3 regions of the Desulfosarcina variabilis str. Montpellier genome follow, and region 1 is predicted to be linked to each of the others. Evidence: riboswitches for the same ligand, from Rfam matches in the RefSeq annotation. Region 1 holds a riboswitch; each other region holds the start of a gene.

What was found. A riboswitch is a leader RNA that binds a small molecule or an ion and turns the genes downstream of it on or off. The one in region 1 is predicted to bind cobalamin.
Region 2: linked by a shared signal. The riboswitch ahead of cbiM (cobalt transporter CbiM) and the one ahead of Dvar_RS24370 (TonB-dependent receptor plug domain-containing protein) in region 1 are both predicted to bind cobalamin.
Region 3: linked by a shared signal. The riboswitch ahead of Dvar_RS07595 (hypothetical protein) and the one ahead of Dvar_RS24370 (TonB-dependent receptor plug domain-containing protein) in region 1 are both predicted to bind cobalamin.

The regions. Positions count from the first base shown of each region.
Region 1 covers NZ_CP159846.1:5,396,930-5,404,568, forward strand. Annotated here, with positions in the region: gene Dvar_RS24370 (TonB-dependent receptor plug domain-containing protein) at 1-1,729, opposite strand, end outside; cobalamin riboswitch at 1,871-2,059, opposite strand; gene Dvar_RS24375 (carbon-nitrogen hydrolase family protein) at 2,252-2,983, opposite strand; gene Dvar_RS24380 (cobaltochelatase subunit CobN) at 3,003-3,659, opposite strand; gene Dvar_RS24385 (methyltransferase) at 3,686-4,696, opposite strand; gene Dvar_RS24390 (hypothetical protein) at 5,068-5,199, opposite strand; gene Dvar_RS24395 (cobaltochelatase subunit CobN) at 5,212-5,619, opposite strand; gene Dvar_RS24400 (cobaltochelatase subunit CobN) at 5,947-7,639, opposite strand, start outside.
Region 2 covers NZ_CP159846.1:544,178-551,816, reverse strand. Annotated here, with positions in the region: gene Dvar_RS02515 (hypothetical protein) at 1-39, shown strand, start outside; gene Dvar_RS02510 (hypothetical protein) at 227-1,351, shown strand; gene Dvar_RS02505 (heavy metal translocating P-type ATPase) at 1,385-2,983, shown strand; cobalamin riboswitch at 3,131-3,331, shown strand; gene cbiM (cobalt transporter CbiM) at 3,526-4,221, shown strand; gene cbiQ (cobalt ECF transporter T component CbiQ) at 4,211-4,975, shown strand; gene Dvar_RS02490 (energy-coupling factor ABC transporter ATP-binding protein) at 4,951-5,646, shown strand; gene Dvar_RS02485 (MarR family winged helix-turn-helix transcriptional regulator) at 5,841-6,248, shown strand; gene Dvar_RS02480 (hypothetical protein) at 6,458-6,961, shown strand; gene Dvar_RS02475 (PspA/IM30 family protein) at 6,980-7,639, shown strand, end outside.
Region 3 covers NZ_CP159846.1:1,699,892-1,707,530, reverse strand. Annotated here, with positions in the region: gene mdh (malate dehydrogenase) at 1-532, opposite strand, end outside; gene Dvar_RS07600 (transposase) at 853-948, shown strand; gene Dvar_RS07595 (hypothetical protein) at 1,858-2,160, opposite strand; cobalamin riboswitch at 2,430-2,616, opposite strand; gene Dvar_RS07590 (DUF1007 family protein) at 2,718-2,888, opposite strand; gene Dvar_RS07585 (hypothetical protein) at 3,674-3,910, shown strand; gene Dvar_RS07580 (hypothetical protein) at 4,032-4,397, shown strand; gene Dvar_RS07575 (DNA methylase) at 4,402-4,977, shown strand; gene Dvar_RS07570 (hypothetical protein) at 5,205-5,531, shown strand; gene Dvar_RS07565 (hypothetical protein) at 5,618-6,640, shown strand; gene Dvar_RS07560 (AAA family ATPase) at 6,616-7,284, shown strand; gene Dvar_RS07555 (Imm49 family immunity protein) at 7,556-7,639, opposite strand, start outside.

The sequences.
Region 1 (7,639 bases):
AAGCAATGTTGAAGTTCACACTCACCCCCTTCCAGTTGGTGAAGTCGATCCCATAGGAAGCGTTCCAATCCGGCGTGTATTTGAGGTCTTCTCCAGTCGTATCATCCTCGTATTGGGTCAGGTAGGTAAACCGGATATACGGACGCAGTTGAAATTCCCAATTGTATATTGCGCCAACGTCGATATTGAGCTCACCCTCGATGCCGGCGATGGTAGCCTCACCCAGGTTGTCCCAGGAACTGATCCCCCCCGGAAGGGAAACGTATTCGATCTTGTCTTTATAATCGGTATAAAAATAAGTCGCACTGACGGAAACGCCACTGTTGTAAAAATCGATACCGCCCTCCCAGGTTGAACTCTCTTCGGGCGAAAGATTTGGATTGCCTTGGATTTGGGCACCGGTAAAGACGTCAATGTAATCCGCCGCCAGCTGATTGGCGCCGGGCATCACAAAAGCCTGGCCGTAGTTGGCCCTGACCTTTAACGATTCGGTAATCAGATAGGCCAGCCCTAAATTGGGTGAGAAATGGCTATCTTCCTCTTTTCCGCCCTGTCCCCTCTTGATCTGCACCTCATAGCTGTCGTAACGCCCGCCTGCCGAGATGATCAAGCGCTCGTCCAGCAATAGTCCCTTGGCCAGCAGAAAACCGGCCGGATTGTCGTAAGTGGACAGTTCGGGTGTCGCCGTCGACTCGATGTCGTAATTCACCCAGTCCACGCCACCGGTGATCGTGACGAAATCCAGGTCGGCCGACAGCTGAGCCTGGGCGCCCTTACGTTCGGTGATCGTGTCGTTGATATAAGACCATGCCGGAGAAGTATATTTATCTTTGTCCTTACCCGCAAAATAGCGCAGCTTCCATGAAAAACGCTCTTTTGCAGTCTCTCCGTCATAGATGGCGTCCACCGTGTAGTTGGATTTGTCCAGGTAGCTGTCCAAATCGTTCTGGCTGAGATAGGAAGGCGATCCGGTTTCATCCACCGTGAAATTGGTGTAGATCATCCCCAACCGGTGGTTGGGATTGAAACGGTACCCCACATTGACACTGATACTTTCCTCTTCATCAAAACCGGTATTTTTGTATGTTTCGCCGTCGGCCGTCTGGTAATCCTCCATGGTTGCGCGGGAACCTGCGACGGAAAAATCCAATCCGTTGCCTTCTCCTTGGATACCAAGCGAGCCTTCCTCGTAACGCCAGCTGCCCAACGTCCCCTCTACGAAGCCCGCGTTGGGGCCCTCACCTTGACGGGTAATGACGTTGATGACGCCGCCCACCGCGGCCGATCCATACTGTACCGAAGCCGGCCCGCGAATAATTTCCACGCGCTGAACGTTTTTGGTCATGATCTTGGCCACGTTGCCGGTCCCGGCACGTCGGCCATCCAAAAGAATCAGGACCTTGCTGGTCAGGTCGTTTCCAGTGGTGTCGGTACGAAATCCGCGAATGCCGACAGAGGTGAGTGCCCCCGGGTATTGCCTGACGGCAAATCCCTGCTCGGCCAGCAGTTCTCCCAAATCCCTGGCGGGGGACTGGTCGATGTCTTCGCTGTCGATAATGGTAACATCATTGGTCAGCGTCTTCTGCTCTTCTTCCACCCGCCCGGCAGTGACCACCATCTTTTCCAATGTAAAAGCGGTTTCGCTGAGGTTCTCCCCTTCGTCGGCCAGGGCCAAGCCAGTCATCAGTACTGAAAACACCAAGCCTAATCGGATACAACGCGTCACCATGTCTACTCCTCCTTTGGTTTGAGCTCATATTACTGTCCGGAGGAACAAAAAAAACCCCGGACCGATGAATGCATAGATCCGGGGATATCCCTTGTTTTACCCACGGTGTGTTGATATAGGCCTGACACCGTCCTCGTGTACAAAACCCCATCTGGTTCAGGCAGGTCTTCTGACTCTCGGATCACCCTCCCGGCCGCGCCTTCCCAACAATATCTATCGTCAGTGGCAAAGTGGCGGCGGTCGTCCCCGATTACAGCGGCGGGCCCGTCCCCGAATTCAACGGGGTTCCCTTTTCAGCTCGTTTTGAGCACCTGAACAAAACATTTCTGATGAACTCGTAAAAAGTCGCCAACATGCTGTTTTTTCTGCAAATTGCCAACTTTTCGTCTCAGATGGGACAACCGTCGAAAACTGAACATTTCGACCTTTTACGAGGATATGCTAATTTCATAAATAAAAAAGGCTTTGGCAGTCAAGAACAAAATGGTCATCCTCTGTTGAAAAGGATATTTCTGATTTTTCTCAATCTTTCTTATGCAACAGTGAGGCTAAGCAGTCGACAACGGCCAGTTCTTCCTTTGCCTTGGTTTCAAACAAGACGCGATCCGGACAGACAACCGCACTTTCCCCGGCGATTGGGTTGCCGTTGTAGGTACCGACTCTTGATACTTTTACGACGACTGCGCCATGTTTCGCCGCAATACGCTTGGAAACGGGGTGGCCGGAGGGGCCTGAATGCGGCGGTTGGATCAAGGCAACGGTGGGCAGGAAAACCATCTTTTTTCCAGAGGCGATCCGGTCGGTCGTTTGTTCATGAAGACAATCGGCACAGATCATAAGTCCGGCCCGTCCGAAAGGTGTCTGAAACGAAACAATTTCCGAACCGGGCAGAATCCCCATGTCCACTTCATCCGGAGTGATATGAATCTTTCGATACTTGGCCACCATATCACCGTGATGAAAAACGAAACAGGTATTGTAAAACCCTTGGGGGGTTCGTTCAAGAACGCTGCCCCCGATGATAAATCCCTCAAAATGAGCACTGGCATCACAGAGCATCTCCAGCGCCGGCTGGCCCGTTTCGCGCCAATGATCCACCAGCGCCTGGTGCTGAAAATAATCGCCGCCCGGCATAGCAAACAGTTCAGGAAGGACGAAAAAATCCGCCGGCTGGCGCACGATGGCATCATGGACATGTTGGATATTTTTTGAGGCGTCTCCCTTGTCCGCAGTTTGAAAAATAGCAATTCGCATGGTTTTTTGCGTTCCTTTTTTAAAGTGAATCGATCTTCCATTTGGGCTGCCATTTCTCCACATCCTTGGCGGTCATCACATCCACCTTGGCGCCCTGGAACGCCTCGGTGACCTCGCCCATGGCCTCTTCCATGTCGCCTTCGATCATCAGGGCAATTTCCTGGACGTCCGCCAAAAGCTCGTCATCGGCCGCCCACAGGCCGCGGCTTTCGGCTTCCATCAGCCGCCGGGTGATCTCCGCAAGGGCGTATGGGTTGTTTTTCCGCAGCCACTCGAGATTCTCCTTGTCACGGATGTAGGTTTGAACCACCTCGTCGAAAAACCACTTTTCCACCTGATGGGTGGTGGCACTCCACTTGAACAGGTTGTTGACCCGGCTCGATACGCCGCCGGCGCCCTTGTAGCCGTGATCTTTCTGATTCTCGATCCAGTTCTTGTTGAACAGCTTGGCGCGCACCGATGTGGTAATGTCGTCTTTAAGATCACGCACGGACAGGTCGCCCTGGGCATTGGTGTCGGCCCAGTACAGTTTGGCCCGTTTGCCGCTGACCGCCTTGGCGGCCACGCTCATGCCGCCCAGAAAACCGGTGTAGCACCCACAATCCACCAGATCGTATTCGGGCGAGTATTGCCGCATGTAGGAGACGTCCAGACGCTTGAGGATTGGAAAATACAAATATTGTTAATACCATCATTTGACGATCAGTATTTTTTGGTCGCCATGATTTGGTACTTTTTGGTGGTTCGCCACTGAACAGGAGAAAAACCGACCTCACCTAATATTGAGAATAGCTCGGACGCGGTATGGCACATTTCCTCAGAACCGTTCACGGCATTTTTCATATCCCATAACAGTGCGGCCACCGGGCCTTGACGCTTGTGGTCCAGCATGCTGCGCACACTGACCAACAGCCCACCTGGCGCCAGGGCGTCATGGATGCGGGTAAAATAGTTAACCAGATGGGTTTTATTGCCAAAAGAGATAAAGGACTCGAAAACAATATCGAAACCGTGGGCAAAACGATCGACGCCTTGCTGCCCGACGGCCGTGGTGATTCTGTTTGGCATACCGTAGGCGGCGATATACTTGGCCGTTACATCGGTCATCCCGGGTTGATCGAACACCACTGCCGACAAACGGGGATTCTCTTTGCACATGGCGATGGCGAACAGACCGTGGGCGCCGCCGATATCCAGCAAACGGCGCGCGTTGTCGAACCCGGGCAGCGCAGTCACAAGGTTGACCATCTCCTGTAGCCGGCCCACCAAACGGGAGTTGGCCATCGTATGGGTCATCTCTGGCTTATAGGTGCGTGCTTTCTTTTCAACTAGTTTCGGGCTATTGATGATGCGATCAGTTGCCCCTGAAGACAGTTGGGCATTGCCCCTCAGGTAGTCCAACGAACCGCTGGGGAAATAGTCGTCTACAGCTGTAAAAAAGGCCGTTGTTTCCTCGGTATTGCAATAGCCTTTGTTAGTTTTGACGACAAAGCCCAAGGTCTCGAGCACGTCAAGCAGTTTTTGGGTCATCCCGGCATGGGTCCCGGCGCGTTTGGCCAGCAGTGCGGCAGACTGTGGCGTGGTCAGCCTATCGAACAGTTTGAGTTCGATAGCGGTCAAAAACACCCGATACTTCATAAAACGACGATTTGTAAGACGGGATTCTTGTACAGGGTTCTTCATCAAAGGGAGTTGCTCTTTCAATTGTCTCATCGTTTCCTCATAAAAAAACCCCGTTTCCTTTATGGGCACGAGGTTTCCATTATTTATCCCAGTAAAACTGACAACATTATAAATGGCTCTACTTATTAGGCATTTTATACAACTTACGTCACAGTCAGGTTTTTCTGGTTCAACTCCCTTTTCAACGACCTTCCCATTCAATCCAGCAAGAGCACCTGTGGACAATTTCTCATATCAACAAATTGAGTTTTTAGAAAAACAAACCCATATTGTCAATACCATCCTTTTGGCAAATCGTTTCCATGTGGAAACAGGTAATTTTTTCGGGAAACAAAAATGTCGGGCTAATTGAGCATTTTTGGATGGACATTAGAGACGGATGGCTGCGCCCAGTTTATCCGTTACGCATCGTCATCTCCGATTCTTTCAAGTTCGCTTTCCGCCTCAAGGTAAATATCCCGCAGCTTTTGCAGCGTTTCCTGATCCGTCTCCCAGAATCCGCGCTCATGCGCTTCCAGAAGGCGTTCGGTCATTGCATGCAGGGCCTAAGGGTTGTTTTCTTCGATCCACTGTCTGTTTTTTTCATCAAAGAGAAAATGCTCAGCAAAGGCCTGGTACTGCCAGTCATCGGCCGCGTCGGAGGTAGCATCCCAACCAAAAGTATATTCGATGATTTTCGTTATTTCCTGGGCACCACGATATCCATGGGGTTTCAATCCTTCCATGAATCGCGGATTTAAGACGCGGCTTCGATAAATATATCTCATCTCTTCCGCCACCAGACGGTTTTTGACCCGTTTCGGATCGGAGGCGTCACCGATAAAGGAAACCGGATCTTTCCCGCCATAGGCCTTCACGCAGACATTCATGCCGCCCAGGAGCTGGTAATAGTCAGCTGCTGAACCGGTGTTCTTTTCAGTGTGATCCAACGCCTGGCCATGTCGGCAATTCATTCCGGGCGTCCGGGTATGGGCATCGCGACGCGTTTTGCCGCATCATTTATCCTGATGGTGGACAGCGCAATGGTAATGATCTGTCATTCAAATTCCGGCCAGATGATTCCTGCCATAATGTCCATGGCATTGAGGCCGACAAGGTCGTTTTTCCAATGCTCATGGGTTCTGTGGACCGTTATCGCATGAAGCAAGGGTGTTCATGCCTTTTGCTTCAATGGCCTCGATCAGGGCGTTTATCGGAAGGGAATTTCTATCCCGCTCCGGCATGAGTATCCCATATGTATATAATCTTCATTTGTTCTCCATGAGTCGAAGCAATCACCGTCATGCCCGCATTGAATCGATTTTCCATTTGGGCTGCCATTTTTCCACATCCTTGTCGGTCATCACATCCACCTTGGCACCCTGGAACTCTTCGGTGACCTCGCCCATGGTCTCTTCCATGTCACCCTCGATCATCAGGGCGATCTCCTGAACGTCCGCCAAAAAGTCCTCATCGGCGGCCCACAATCCGCGGCTTTCGGCTTCCATCAGCCGCCGGGTAATCTCCTCCAGGGCATAGGGGTTGTTCTGCCGCAGCCACTCAAGGTTTTCCTTGTCGCGGAGGTAGGTTTGAACCACCTCGTCGAAAACCCACTTTTCCACCTGATGGGTGGTGGCGCTCCACTTGAACAGGTTGTTGACCCGGCTCGATACGCCGCCGGCGCCCTTGTACCCGTGATCCTTCTGATTCTCGATCCAGTTCTTGCTAAACAGTTTGGCACGCACCGATGTGGCGATATCATCCTTGAGATCACGCACCGACAGGTCGCCCTGGGCATTGGTGTCGGCCCAGTAAATCTTGGCCCGTTTGCCGCTGACCGCCTTGGCGGCCACGCTCATGCCCCCCAGAAAACCGGTGTAGCATCCGCAATCCACCAGATCGTATTCGGGCGAGTATTGCCGCATGTAGGAGACATCTAGGCGCTTGAGGTTGTCGGCATAAATCTGGTGGGCCTGCATGCCGGCCACCCGCGATCGTTTGCCGCCGTGGTCCGAGCCATAGGCGTACCCGGCCCAGTTGATGTAAGTTTCGGCCAGATCGTCATCGGTTTCCCAGGCCGACGCGTCGATGGCCAGCCCCACTCCGGTGCCGGCCGTGCCCGGCGCCGACGAAAACACCCGGAAACTGGCCATACGCCGGATCTCGCTTTCGGACAGGTCGCTGCCCACATCCTTGAGCAGTTCGTCCATGCGCTCCCGGGTGTGCTTGAGGATAGCGTTGCGCTCATAGGGTTCGTCCAGGCGCCCGGCCGTGTAGGCGGCCTCGTCAAGCAAATCAGCGAAATGCGGCACCATGTCCCGCAGGATGCTGCTGGTCTGGATGACCACATCCACCCGGGGCCGGGGGATGGTCCGGCCGTCGTCAAGATCAATGGTGAGATCGTCCAATTCGATAGGTTCCACACGCACAATCCTGCCGTTGGTTCCCCATCGCGGCGCCATGCCCATCAGGTACAGAATCTGGCAAAACACCTCACCGTCCGATTTAAATGCATCGATGCTCCACAGGCTGACACCCACGCTTTCCGGAAAGGTCCCCTCCTCGGCCAGATACTTGCGCAACAGGTTGTCGGCCAGCTGCCGTCCCACCTTCCAGGCGGCCCGGGTGGGCATGGCCAATACATCGCTGGTGAAAAAATTGCGGCCCGTAGGCAGGGTCTGAGTCTTGCCCAGGGCCAGTGATCCGGACAGCCCAGGCTCGATGAACTGCCCGTCCAGGGCACGTAAAAGCTGGGGAATCTCGCGCGTACTCATGGCAATGCGGCCGCCCACGTCCCGGCACCACGTGCCGAGGTTGGCAACCATTTTCTCGTCTGCATGGATCGTCTTTGTGGATGCCTCGGGGTCCAGGAGCGACTGGATCACGTCCCTGGCCCCATCGAAAGATTCGGCCTGACCCTGGCCATCGCTCCACCCAGCGATCTCATCCAGAGATGGACGCTCGTCGGTAGGCTTGATCAGAATCGTGGCCAGC
Region 2 (7,639 bases), 4.8 Mb from region 1:
CTGGTGCTGGGGACGGTGGTCATCTCCTGGATTCAATAATAGCGATCCCATAAGCGCCCCGATATCGGCGTTACGCGGCTCCCTCGTCACTGCGGAGTACTTTATGTACGCCTCCCTCCTCGGGATTCGCAAGCCTTGATCTCGAGCCGCTTATGGAATCGCCCGGGAACCTGTACATACGTTTTTATATTCTAATCGCTTGTATAAACATCAGGATAAACTACCCGTGAGCCGTCAGTTGCATAAATATGGCGCGCTGTGGCAATGGTTGACGATCGCCATGCTGATGGCCGCCCTGCCCCTGGTCGGCATCCTTGCCGCCGGATACGACCTTTTGCCCTACCTGGAAATCCCGCCGACCACCCGGTATGTCCAACACGCTGGTTTCTCCTGGCCTTGGTTTATCTTCTTTGCCACGGCCAATTTGCTGTTGATGGGAGGGCTGGCGGTTGCCTTGGTCTATGGCCGGGTCAACACCAAAAAGATGGTTCCCAAGCCGCTTCCTCCCACTCCTTTTCCCTGGTGGGGCTGGGCAGGACTGGTTTTATGCCTGCTCTTCTGGGTTTTCGCCTGGCAGCGCTTCACCTGGTTCCAGCCTTTTCAGCGCCACACCTTCCAACCCCTGTGGACCGGTTTTATTTTTTTCATCAGCGCCCTTGTGGTCAAACGCAGCGGCAGTTGCCTGCTGGTTCGGCGCCCCTTGAAATTTCTGCTGCTGTTTCCGGCCAGTGCCATGTTCTGGTGGGTTTTCGAATACTTCAATCGTTTTGTGCAAAATTGGTACTACACCGGGGTCGAGGGTATGAGTCCTTATGAATACAGTTTTTTCTCAACCCTGGCCTTTGCCACGGTACTACCCGCCGTAATCAGCATGACCGAACTTTTACTCACCTTCCCGTCCCTTTCAAAAGGACTGACCCACGGCCGCGCCATCAGCCTGCCGGCATCGGTCTGGCTGCCCCGCATCACACTGGCTGTGTCGGCCATCGGCCTGGCCCTGATCGGAATATTTCCGGATCAGCTTTTTGCTTTACTCTGGGTCTCTCCGCTTCTCATCATTCTCTCCCTTCAAGCCCTTGCCGGCCAACCGACCCTGCTGCATCCTTTGCGACGCGGCGACTTTCGCCCGCTGGTGGTGCCGGCCCTGGCCGCATTGATCTGTGGGTTTTTCTGGGAATTGTGGAATTACTACAGCCTGGCCCGCTGGACCTACGCGGTTCCTTTTGTTCAGCGGTTCCTCATCTTTGAAATGCCCATTGTAGGCTTTGGGGGCTACCTGCCCTTCGGACTCGAGTGTCTGTTGGCCGGGTCGATGGTGGTTGGAAATCTGTTCAATTTCCAAAATCATTAATCATACATCCAACAGAATTCCTGTACCTTCATCATGGTACTCGGCGCCTTTATCGAGGAAGCGGTGAGTGACAGAGCCAGAGGAGCCATCGAAACCCTTGTCAAAGCCAATCCGCAGACGGCCCTGATTGAAAAAAACGGCCGCACACAAACCAAGCCCATCAATGCCGTTGAAACCGGTGAAATCGCAATCGTCAGGGCAGGTGATACGATTCCCGTGGACGGCCATATCACTGAAGGATCCGGCGCCATTGACGAGTCTTTGCTGACCGGCGAGGCGTTTCCCGTATTCAAAGGGCCGGGAGATAAGCTGTCTGCCGGCACCGTGAACAGCGACGGCTTTATTAAACTTATCGTCAGTCGAACGGGAAGTGATGCAACCATCGGCCGTATCATCGACCTGATCCAACATGCCGAAAACAGCAAAATTGAAAGCACGCGAATTGTCGACCGCTATGCAGGCTATTTCACACCGATCATTCTGACGATTGCAGCATTGACCTACTTTTTCACCCGGGACATTAACCGTGCCATTACCGTATTGGTGGTGGGCTGCCCCTGCTCGTTTTTGTTGGCTGGTCCGGTTGCGACTGTCGCGACCGTGGGCCGGGCAGCCAGATCCGGTATGATGATCAAAGGCGGCCGCTACCTTGAAAAAATCGCCCAGGCCCGATCTTTTTTCTTTGATAAGACCGGCACCCTCACCGCCGGTAAACCGGTTATCACGACAATCCGGCCGGCGGACGGATTTACCCAAGAGAAATTATTGGCGATGGCTGCCGCCGTGGAACAGGGAAGCACCCATCCCATCGCCCATGCGATTTTGAAAAAAGCGGCCAAAATGGGACTTGAAAAGAAAAAAGCCATTGACGTGGCCGCTGTTCCCGGCTCCGGTGTCAACGCCATGGTCGACGGCAGCGTTGTATCAATGGGTGCCGGCAAAACCGACAGTGCCACAGGTGAAACCATCGTTCAGGTTACAATAGATGGAAACCATGCCGGTGAAATCGCCATGCTCGATCGCGTCCGACCCGATGTGGCAGAGACAGTGAGTCAACTCAAGGCACTGGGGGTAACCCGGATGTCCATTCTATCTGGAGATTCAAAAAACGCTGTGAAGCGAGTTGCCGATGAGATCGGCATCACCGATTACCATTACCGTTTAAAACCCGAAACAAAAATGGGAATCATTCAAAAAACGAATTCCCTTGATACGGTCTTCGTCGGCGACGGCATGAACGATGCCCCTTCCCTTAAAGCGTCGGCGGTAGGCGTTGCCATGGGCCTGCGTGGGTCTGACATGGCCCTTGCCACCGCCGACATCGTGTTGATGAAGGACCGTATCTCGCTACTGCCGTTTCTGATTCGTTTAAGCCGGAAAATGACACGAACGATCAAAATCAATGTCATCATTAGCCTGGGCATAAACCTGGTTGCCATTTGTCTTGGAATAACAGGCCTTTTATCGCCGATTATGGGAGCCGTCGCACACAACGTCGGATCGATCCTGGTCGTTATGATGTCATCGGCAATCGCTTTTACTCGGGAAACCAATTTAAATGGTCGATCCCGTTTTAGTAGTCAATCCCGCCCCGCTTTCGATGTAATTAAAAGGGCAAACAAGATGGGGTAATCATTTTTTACCTGCGCCCTTAAGCCCTGTTCCCAGCGAACAGATTGACAAAATAGACCAATTCTAATAATTAGTCGGCGAATCGATTCGGCGCTGCATCCTTAGGTGTTCAGCCCGGCTGCAGCTGCCGGATCGGCCCGAGCCCCCAAAAGGGTAATGTATTCAGGTGTTTTAACCAAAACCAACAGGGAACTCCGTGAAAATCGGAGGCGGATCCGCCGCTGTGATCCTACCCGGCAATGTCGGGAACGCCCTCGAGCATCAGGCCACTGTTTCATAAAGCTGAAATGGGAAGGCGCTCGAAAGCGCGGGAAAGTCAGAAAACCTGCCTGAATACCTACACCGGTCATAGCTTCGGGAGTTAAGTTTGCCGGCAAATCGATACAGCCTGTCCTTCTTCGTACAAGGGCTGTGTATTCGCTCATAGCGTCTTTTCTTCAAGGCATTTGCCGTTCTCACTTTCTTCCTCATAGTTTTGACTTTGTTGCGTTCGTCAATTTTGTTTATAAACATGATCAGCCCGATCAATGGAGTGAAAGATTATGCACATATCAGAAGGTGTGCTTTCGGCACCGGTTCTCTTGAGCGGCGGCGCTCTGACAGTATTAGGCACTGCTATCGGATTGAAAAAACTGGACTATGACCATATGGCCCAGGTGGGCATCCTGTCATCGGCCTTTTTCATGGCATCCCTGATCCACGTGCCCATCGGCCCTTCCAGTGTCCATCTCCTTCTCAACGGCATCGTGGGACTGCTGCTTGGATGGGGAGCCTTTCCCGCCATCCTGGTTGGATTGGCCCTGCAGGCCATGTTTTTTCAGTTTGGAGGCATTACCGTTCTCGGGGTGAACACCTTGAATGTGGCCGGTCCGGCCGTTATCTGTTACTACCTGTTCGGCAACTTAGTAAAAAAAGATTCCGGTATGGCCCTGGTCGCGGCCTTTACCTGCGGGGCATTTTCAGTCCTGCTGACTGCCCTCATGGTCGCGATTTCCCTTCTTTTTACTGAAGAACATTTTGTTGAGGTGGCCACCCTGGTGGTAACCGCCCACCTTCCCGTGATGGTAATCGAAGGCATTGTGACTGCATTTTGTATCGGATTTCTTAAAAAGGTCAAACCGGATTCACTGCCTGGATTTTCAGGTACCCCGGGCCCCGCACCACCGTATAAGGAACGTACTTTAGCTATCGGCGCAAAAAAGCCTGAATCACGAAAACGAGCAACGCATGCTAAGTGAAGCCTTTGCCCAGGGCAAGTCCATACTCCACCGCCTTGATCCACGTCTGCGGATTGTCTTTGCCACGCTGTTTTCGTTCCTCCTGGCCGTGTCCATGGGATTTCCCACGCTGCTCGCCGGCCTGACTCTGTCCGTAATCCTGGTACTGACGTCCGGACTGCCCCTAAAGGACGTCGCCAAACGGCTGACGACCATCAACATCTTCAATATTCTGCTTTTCCTCGTACTGCCCATCACCTTCGCCCCCCCCCCTGCATTTCTTCTGGGGCCAGTGGCCTGCTCCCGGGAAGGGTTGCTCCTGGCCGCCCGGATCACACTCAAATCCAATGCCATTTTGATGGTGTTTATCGCCCTGATCGCCACCATGTCCATTGCCACCCTGGGGCATGGACTGAACCGGCTGCGCATGCCCCGGAAAATCGTCTACCTGCTCTTGATCGCTTACCGCTATGTGTTCGTACTGGAACAGGAGTACCAGCGGCTTAGCACGGCCATCCGGGTCAGGGGATTTGTTCCCGGTACCAACCTGCACACCTATAAAACCTATGCCTATCTGTTCGGCATGCTCCTGGTCCGCGCCCTGGCAAGGGCCGAACGGGTCTATCAGTCCATGCTGTGCCGGGGGTTTAAAGGAAAATTCTACTGCATCCATCAGTTTTCCTTCTCCTCCACCGATCGGATCTGGGCCGGTTATCTACTGCTAACCCTGATTTTACTGGGAGGAATGGAATGGCTGATGCCGACCCTATTTTGATTGACCTCAAGGACATCTGTTTTTCCTATCCGGGCCGGGGACGCGTCCTGAACAATTTGAACTTTTGCCTGGGCAAAGAACAGCGATTGGGCCTGATCGGCCCCAACGGCTGCGGCAAATCCACCCTCATGCATCTGCTCATGGGGCTGAACAAACCCGAATCCGGCACGATTCGAATTCTCGGCAAAACCATGCATGGAGAAACAGATTTTAGAAAGGCCCGGCGGCAACTGGGCTTTGTGTTTCAAAATGCCGATGATCAGCTATTTTCCCCCACCGTGATCGAGGATGTGGCCTTTGGTCTGCTCAACATGGGTAAATCTCCGCAAGAAGCAGTGGCACTGTCCCGGAAAATGCTTGAGTCCCTCAATCTAAGCGGATTCGAAAACCGGATCACCTACCAATTGTCCGGAGGGGAGAAGAAACTGGTGTCCCTGGCCACGGTACTGGTCATGGAGCCCCAGGTCCTGCTGCTGGACGAACCAACCACCGGCCTGGACGAGCGGACCGTTGAGCGAATCATCCGGGTGCTCAACGATCTTGATATCGCCTATGTGGTGGTCTCCCACGAATTTGATTTTCTGGCGCGGACCACAACGGATATCTACGCCATGAAAAACGGACAGATCGAATATAGATGCGGTTCTGATCAGTTTCGGGCCGCATCCTAATCTTTCAAAAAAATTCGAGGCACGGCCATCCACGATGTGACATTTCTTCCAGCCGCGCACAGAAAACAGATCACTCAAATGCGCTTGTCTTGTGGGTGTCAAACCTGTTTTTTCTTTCGCAGATGGTGTAAGAATGTGAATGAATCCGTTGTTATGGATAGCCATCAACGATCAATCACATGGGGGCACGACCTGTGAAAGAATTATCAGACCTGATCATTGAATTTTATGAAAAGCTGTCCTCGTGGGAACAATCCATTGTCGAAGGCAGCGGAATCACCTTGTCCCAGATGCACACCATAGAAATCCTCGGCGTTAACAATATGATCAAGATGAAGGATCTGGCCTCCAAAATGGGCGTGACAACCGGGACACTTACTGTGATGATCGACAATCTGGAAAAAAAAGGGCTCGTCCAAAGGATACAAAACCCGGAGGACCGCCGTTCTTACGTGATCCGATTGACCGATACTGGCAAAAAACACTACCGGCGCCACTCCAACTTTCACCTGGAACTTACCCGGGAGTGCACCAGCGGTTTTTCCGAAGCGGAAATCAAGATTTTCAGGAGACTTCTGGAAAATTTCATCAGCCAAATCTGATGAATCCGTAAAGCCTTTCCCCAACGATTATTTCCTTTTTAAGCTTGAACTGATAGCTGGTCGCGCCACATTGTTTTCATATGTATACATTTGCATATCTTTATTGACAAACGATTATATTTGAATAATTATGTCTTTACATAGACTCGAAAAGTCTTTTTGCAACTTTCCATTAAACACAAATCGCTATTAGGCCGAAGGAGTAAAATATGCCTTCAAAACAAGTGACCATCAGTGCCCGAATCTCGCAGGAGGATGCAGAATTCATCAGTCAGCTGACCATCGATGATGCCAAGACGCCCAGTGACAAACTGCGGGCGATTATTGCCGACACCAAACTGCGCTCAAACCGAAAACAGGATTACGCCAGCCGGTTGCAACACATCCAGGAACTGGTACAGCCGTGTCTGCGCAAAATTCGAAAAGCAGAGGTTGAAAACAACGTTCATTCCGAGTTAATTACTCGGTTGACCGAATGGATTCCCGATGCCCTGGCCTTCCTGCTTTCGTCTACTTCAGCACAAGATGATCAAGATCCACCCCAAGCGCTGTTTCAGCTTGAACAAGGTGTTGCCGAGCGACTGATCCGGCTCATGGAGTCGGTATTACAATTGGCCATTACCGAGCAATGCGCCTGTTACGATCCGGAAATCATGCGCACTAAAATCAAACCCGTTCTCGAACTGAGCCAGATCATCCTGGCCAAAAAATAAAAAGAAAGGACCGTTGCCATGAAAGAACGTTTGATTAACCGTATTGGCCGCATCATCAGTGGGAGCTTTAATTCTCTCGTGGACGCCATTGAGAACGCGGCCCCCGAAACGGTGATGGAAGAGGCCATTCGCGAAATCGATGCGGCCATTGACGACGTGCGTGCCGAACTGGGGCGCGTGATTGCCAACAAACATCTCGCCAACAACAGGCTGATGGCGGAAAATAAAGATCACGAGGATTTGTCCGATAAAATAGAGTTGGCTTTGGAAAACAAACGCGATGACCTTGCCGAGGCGGCGGTTGCCAGGCAACTAGACATTGAAGCCCAGATACCGGTCCTGGAAGCCACGATCAAGGATTGCGCCGACCAGGAAAAGGAGCTTGAAGGCTACGTGAGTGCCCTGTTGGCCAAAAAACGCCAGATGCAGGAAGAATTGCGGGAATACAAACAAAGCCGGGCCGACACGACGACCACAGGTGAGCCGGACACCGCCGCGTCCGGGGAGTCAAGCGATGTGGATCGCCGCGTGCGAGGCGCGGAATCGGCTTTTGAGCGCATCATGGAAAAAGCCACGGGCCTTCCCGGTGCATCGGGCAGCAGTGACCGGCAGACAGCCACCAAACTCGCCGAGCTTGAATCCATGGCCCATAAAAACAGGATTCAGGAGCGTCTGGTG
Region 3 (7,639 bases), 3.7 Mb from region 1:
TATCGCCATGTCCGCCCAGGACGAAGGCGTGGGTATTTTCCACGGAAACCTTCAGTTCCATGGCGATGAAAGCCCGAAAACGTGCCGAATCGAGAACCCCAGCCATGCCGATTACCCGGTTTTTGGGAAAGCCACTGGCTTCATGGGCCACATGGCACATGGCGTCCAGGGGATTGCTGACAATGATCAGGATCGAATTGGGTGCCTGATGGCTGACTTCGGTAACCACGCAGCGCATGATCCCGGCATTGGTCTTGATCAGATCGTCGCGGCTCATTCCCGGTTTGCGCGGGATGCCCGCCGTGATGATAACCACATCCGAATCCTTGGCCGCATCATAGCCGTTGGTTCCGGTCAGTTTGGCATCATGTTTTTCAATGGGCGCGGCCTCGGTCAAGTCCAGGGTTTTTCCCTGAGGAACGCCTTCGACAATATCGATTAGCACCACGTCACAGAGTTCTTTTTCGGCCAGGCGCTGCGCGGCGGTGGCGCCCACATTGCCGGCTCCCACAACGGTTACCTTTTGATGCATGTGATCGTTCTCCTTCGTTTGAGTATTGTTCAACGTTTAAATAACTGATCGGTAAAAACCCAATTACGCGTCTTATGCCTTACCAGGGCAAAAAGGTCACTTTCGCCAGAGTTCAAGGTGGGGGTTGAGAAATGGGGGTCTATCGGTGGCAGGGAAATGATAGATCCGCTTCAGGAGGAATGAATCCAAGTTTAACGACGGGCGTCGCGCGGGCACTTATCAATCCACCGGCAAGCCCCCATTCCTCTCCCCTTCACGAAGGCTTCGACCTTCTTTTAATCACTACTTAAGCCTGTTAAGACGCTGGGTACCTCCGTTATATAATCAAGTTGGGGTGTCAATGGCGTATGGTTCCTTCTGATTTTCCACCATGGCAAACCGTTTATTATTTCTCACCAACGTTAATCAACCCATGATTTTACATGCAGGTGCTAAAAATCGGGCGCTCGCTTAAAAAATTAAATATTGTTAGCCTGGTGGGTTTAAAGAAGGAGGCGATTGACAGGATTATGCCTTTATTGTATGGATAAAGACGAAGCGCACTCCACCACCGGAGGCTTCACAGGGAAAGCAGCTTGGATACCTTGCAGGGGATTGAGCTGCTTTCCCTACCAACCTTTTTTAAAAAAAATTTATTTCCTAAATTTAAACGGTCATTTTTAGCCTATTTTATTTCTCACCAACGTTAATCATAAAAGGGATTTGAGGGCCTCAAAGGAATCGACAGCGCTCGTTGGATCACCGATTCTCGAGTAATTATGGGAATCGATCCAAATAAGTTGGGGAGAGTTCTTCATCATATTCATTTTTGCATTCTTTAATTTCTTTTTTCACCACCAAATTCGGCATTACTCAAATAAAAAAGCCACAAAATCAACCCCCCATTACAAAAAGGAAACCTTCATGGCTTACATTGTTATTACAAGTTCTTTTTAATTGTTACGAATGAACGAAGTAAAGAAGGCTTCGACCTTCTTTTAATCACTACTTCTCTTAATTTATCGAATACGGAATGTCAAGTTCTCATTGCAACCGGTCGAACGATTTTCCCGATTTCATCATTTCAAAGCAGGATAAGCAGTAAACCTGATTACCGTATTCAACAGCATGTATAATGCAAGTAAAAAAAGTCTGCGGCAGAAAGCGCCATATCATAGTCGATACACAGGGGCGGATCATCGGAATAACTGTCCATCTTGGGTTTTGATAGCGTGGACACACATAATCGCGCGAACCCCTGGCGCACTTGGACCTGTTGCGCTGAATGACATTCATCGTACGCCTACAATTTCCTATTCGTGGATGGGCAATAGGTAGTATAAGCGTCAGTCTCTCAACTCGTATACCGGAAACATGGATTCGCCTTTTGGATGATGGTCCGTACGATACAGGCACCCTTTCTCCTGCAACCGAAAGTCAGGCGTATCGCTGGTTCCCAATGTGTGGTGGATGGTCCGGAAAACCAGGCCATCCGATCGCAGCGCGTAGTCAGGAGATTCTGACCACCCCAGTTCATGATCTACCGTGCGGTAGAGTTTCCCATCCTGAATAACATAGACCGGAGCATTGGATTTTCCGCCAGGGTAGGATTCCGTCCGATAAATTTTTACTGGACATTTCAGGGACATGGCAATTCTCCTTTGTCGTGGCATAGACAATTAATTATCTAATATTTAAAGACAAAGTACTTAACATGGTTCTTGAACGATATTGTTCATCATGGAGAAATTACCGAAAAGCATGGTGGATGGTGCGCTTGGATAGTGTGATAAAAAAGGGAAGCTTATGGCGGGTTGATAATTGCTAAAGCCACATCTGGATCAACATAAATATTATCTTGCAGACAGTTGAATCCGTTTACAACCCGTTAATTCCGCCCCATCACTGTACACCGCAGCTGGTCGGTAATCAGCAAGGCAGGTCTTCTGGCTTTCGGTTCAACCTACTCTCTGCTCCTTCCCGTCCGATTTTTTCTGGACAGTGGCTGTGGCAGATTTCGTCACCGATCACAGCGGCGGGACCACTCCCGATTTGCACGGGATTCCCTATTAAGCAATTGTGGCACCTTACATGAACCATTTACTGCTCCAATTCAAGACAATTGTCAAGAACAAGTTTTTATAAAAAATGCCTGGGATTCAATCACCATTGTCATTGGCTGCTTATCTCATTTATATTATGCTGCTTACTCGAATCTGCCGTTTCGATTTTTGTCATGCGCCTCTATGATCATGCTGGCAAACATGTCATTACATTTCCACCATACGCGAACACCGGCCATGCCCTTCTCGTCGAAAAGAATCGTCAGACGCTTCAGAATAAACGAATGGGGGTGGGTACGGCTTTGTCGCGGCAGAGTATTTCACCTCCGAAGACACTTTAATACGAAAATGGAGGAGATAGGAAGCTATTGAAGAACGGGGCAAGACTGTAACCGGAGGAAAAAGAGAAAAGGCGCTTTTTGGGAAGATCACTATCATGCTACGGCCGTCGAGACCGGGGAGCATCTACTGCACAACATCGTATATGTTGACATGAACATGGTTCGGGCAGGTGTGGTCAGCCATTCGAAACAGTGGCCGCACGGTGGGTACAACGAACTACCTAGTGTCCGTCCAGAAATAGGAAAATTTGGTCGAGATCAAGGCGTACGAAAAATTTTACCACAGGCGCCCGAAGGAAGTGCCCTTGGGGTACATATAGTTGATATTCCGAGGATAAAATTTTTCGCGCAACGCCGATATCGGGCGAATGCTAAGACAAAAATAGTGTAACGGCCTACCTCGCCTATGCGGCAAAAGTGTAACGGTTGGTTCTACTATCCCGCAGCGATACCCCGCCCCAAAAATGAATAAACGTACCCCGCCTACCCCGCTGTAATAGCTCCCGTTGGCAATCGTCTTTTCTGCAGTTCTATTGTAAACCGTAATGGGGCATTCGTATGGTCCAGGAAAATGAAGAGAAAGCCCGGAACTATCCCTTCCGGGCTTTCAAGGTGAACTCCGTATCAAGGCCGGATGTTCAATATGTAAATTACTTTAAACTCCGGCGACGTTCAAGGCCGGATGTTAAAGTTGATCCAAATATCCTGTCGTTGGTGCAAAAACGTTTTTTGTATGTGCCGGCGCTGCTTTCGTGGGCATGCTTATTGTTGCGATGCATGCCGCATCGCCGGTCGTCTCCAGTCCCGCCGAAAAGCGCAGCGACGCTACCGTCAAACCCCAAAAGGCAAAAAGACCCACTGTTTGGCCGAAAACCGCCGGCGGCATCGGAAAATCAATCCACCTTCAAAAAATATGGATGATCATACTACTACAGGCCCTTGGCAATGGGGTACGGTCCTGTCACGGGAAGAAAATCCAGTACATTTTCGCATAGGTTCTCGATGCCGCTGCCATTTTTGCGGTCGAACAGGTGAAATTGTCAGCCATTTTCCTCGCCGTGGCTATGGGTAAGATCTTTTTCACAGAATTTTTCACGCAGATAAGGAGGCATTATCATGAAACGACGGTTTACAGGGGGAGAGCTGTTTCAACTGCGCAATCGAATCCCGGTTGACTGGCTGATCAAAGAACAGCTTCATATTCCATCTAAAGTGATCGAAGGTATTTTCCGGTTCCTATGCCCGCTGTGCAATGAATTTCAAACCGCGACCAACCCCAAGACCAATCTTGCCAGGTGCTTTCTTTGCGAGAAAAACTTCAACCCGATTGATTTGGTCATGACCGTGAAAGGTCTTGGATTCGTTGACAGCGTTAAATATTTGCATACCCTTTTGCCTGACACACCGGATACACCTACAGACCAGCGGCTAAAATTGAATCAACTGCTGGGCGATATCGGGAAACGGATGAGCATCGGGTAAACAGATGGCTGATAATCGACTCATCCAATTGGAAGATATCATCGCTGCCAATCAACACCATTTTTACCAAACCGGTAAGGCATTAAAGCAGATTCGTGACGATCGATTATTTCGCGATTTGCTGTTCGAGTCGTTTGAAGCCTATGTCAAACAACGATGGGATATGGCCCGATCCCAGGCATATCGCCTGATTAAGGCCGCAAATGTCATCGACAATTTGTCCCCAATTGGCGACGGCATCCTTCCGGAAAATGAATACCAAGCCAGGGTCTTAGCGCGTTTTACAAAAGAGGATCAACGCAATATTTGGCGTGCATTTATCGCATCCGGCATGGCGCTTACGGCCAAAAATATTCGAAAGTTGGCCTACCAAGCCTCAAAAAACAAGCCCGTCAAAAAAGCGAATGCGCCCATGGTCGATATCATCAGCGCTGACTATAAAGCGGCTGTAATGGCCATGCTGGAACAGATTCGGTCGGCGCAAAACGACGATTGGCAAACGACCTCCAGACAAACTGCTTTATTCTGGCTGAAAGTGATGAAAGAGAAAATCATACATCATGAAAGACAAAGACTTTGAACGGCTGCCCATGGACGAACGTTTTCTGATCTTGCTGCACAAAAAGATCATGGACAAGACCGGCAGCGCCAAACGCAGGGCCAAAAAATATTACATGGATCAGTACCGTAAGACCGGCGTCATTCCCAAACCACTGCTGCTTGCCAGCCAAGGCATCATGGAAGGCAGAAAGTGCAGCGGCCGCCGCCGGGTCTTAACCGAAAAAATCCAAAAAACGCTTCATCGAGATGGTCAAGGCCTCCAGCGATCCATTGGACGATCGTTTTGTATTTATCACCCGCCATGGACGAACCATCAAAAATTACCACGCCTGGCTCGAACAAGAGTTCAACCGCAAAATTTCACTTGGCGCTTTAAGGCGTTTTGCCAGGCAAGCCCACCTCAAGGTCTATCTGGAAAAACCGGACTTCGAGGAAGAGGCGGATCCCGGCGTCTGCTTTCAGGACGAACCGGTTTTCGACTTGATTCAGATGGACGGGTGCAAATTTCGCTATTTAAAGATTCGCTGGGGCAAGGGCGCCTGGGCCAAGCCCCAGGTGATCGAGTTTTTTTGACACCGGATCACGCTTCATGCTCGTGCTTGAAGCCTATTTTAGCGAAAGCAGTCTAAACGCGGTGGACCTGTTCGAGTAAATTTTTGGTGAGCACCCCTTTCCCGCAAAAAAAGATACGGCTGAGACCGGACAATGCAAAGGGTTTTGTCAACCTGAAACGCCCCATCAACGAACTGAACATCAAGTTTTCATTGCCAGGCGGGTTTTATCTGCAACCGGACTTCTCACGCATCCATGCGCCCAAGGACAAAGCACATCTGGAGTCATCCCATCGCAGCATTCATCATTTTGAAATGCGGATCATCAAGCATTTTGAAGATCGCATCGCCAAGACGGAACCGGGCTATATCTACAGAAACGGCAAGAAGGAAAAAATCACCGTCACCTATCTTGACATCGATCTTGAAACGCTGCGCCAAAGCGACCTGCTCGAATCCTATCGCCGGCAGCACAATGAGCAAAAGCACTATTATTCTGTGAACGGTAAAACATCGGCCTGGGTGCCGAAGGAAAAATTTGACGCCGGCCTTGCCCAGTGCGAACGGTTAACGTTCGGTGCGGATGACGTACGCCATTTCGCCAAATACGGCTATGACAAGATCAAGGCCACCGTGGGAGCGAAAGGCATCATCACCTTCAATAATCAGACCTACCATGTGGCCGTTGGTGCACAACACTTCAGCCGCCACAAGAGTACCAAGGTGTATATCTCCGATCTTGGCGACAAGCTGTTCATCTTCGAGCATAAAGAAAACGGTATCTTGCTGGGTGAAGCGCTGCGACGGGAACCCTACGAAAAGCCGGTCAACCAGGCAGTTGCCGAACCCAACGCGGTCGAATTGATCAGCGCTTATCTGCAGGAGAAAAAGATGGCGGTGGATAGGCCACGATTGATTGACATCCACCTTCGGGGCTTGACCCTCGATGCCGCCAAAGCCATCTACCGACAGAATCGAAAACGATATATCGCTTACGCGATCAAACTACGCCAGCCTGACGCCATCACCGGCAAGGCGCTTTTCAATGCGTTCATTTTGGATTGCGAAAGACAATTGTCAAACAACCCTTTGGTTGAGTATGCCCCATGCAGCGAAAACAAAGTTTTATAAATGACAAGCGCCGAGTATCCTATCTGTCCGCGGTATACAACCGGATCTACCGGGGACAGAGCGTATTGATCGAGGGCGAATATGGCGTCGGGAAAACCCGTTTTCTTGAACTGCTCAAACCCAAAAAGCTTCAAGGCGTATGGGTCGAGTCGCTTTGCAATGTGCATGAAATTTTGGCTTCCATCCTTCAAGGGCTGAACTACGAAGCGGTGGCTACTTACCAACGCACCCACCACCATTTGAAACTGATCAGAAGCCTGACCGACTATTACATCGTCATCGACGAGGCCAATGACATCGGCAAAAGGGTTTGGCCTTACCTGAAGCGAATCATGGACGCGCATGTACCCATCGTTCTGGCCGGACTGCCAAAGGTGAGAACCTATTTAACCAGCCAGCATCCGGATATCCTCAGCCGATTGAAAACCTTGATTCTCTATCCCATCGTTGTCGAGGATTTCATTCTGGAATATAAAGATTTTGAATCTGAAGCCATCGAACAGATTTACGTTGCCACCAGGGGAGATATGAGAAAGTTCAAGGAGATTTGCACGGATTGCCGCGACAAAGCCAAAGAACTGGGCCATAGCTTCGTCGATTTAAATCTGGTGGTCGACTTTCTCGCCAATCTTCATCCCATGTAGGCTCCAAAAAATAATCTCTTCCTTCACTCTGCGGCATATTAGCCTTCCCCCAAAACCTATCAAACCGACATCTTACCTTTTGTTAAACGCGTTCGCGTAGCCGATTACGTAACGATGCATCGTTTTTCTAATAACCACTAACGGCGCAACGGCATAAAGTGATTTAAAATAATGAAATACGATGGAAACGTGACATTATTTTACCACGCCTAAAAAATGGTTCGGGCGCATTAAGGTACTAAAATTTTATGATTATTCCTTGTGTGAAGCCTCAAGTAACGGGAAAGATAGCGTTACACTTTTTGCGTCTTAGCAGGCGAATTAGCCATTTCTGGATGGGCACTGTATAGCAACA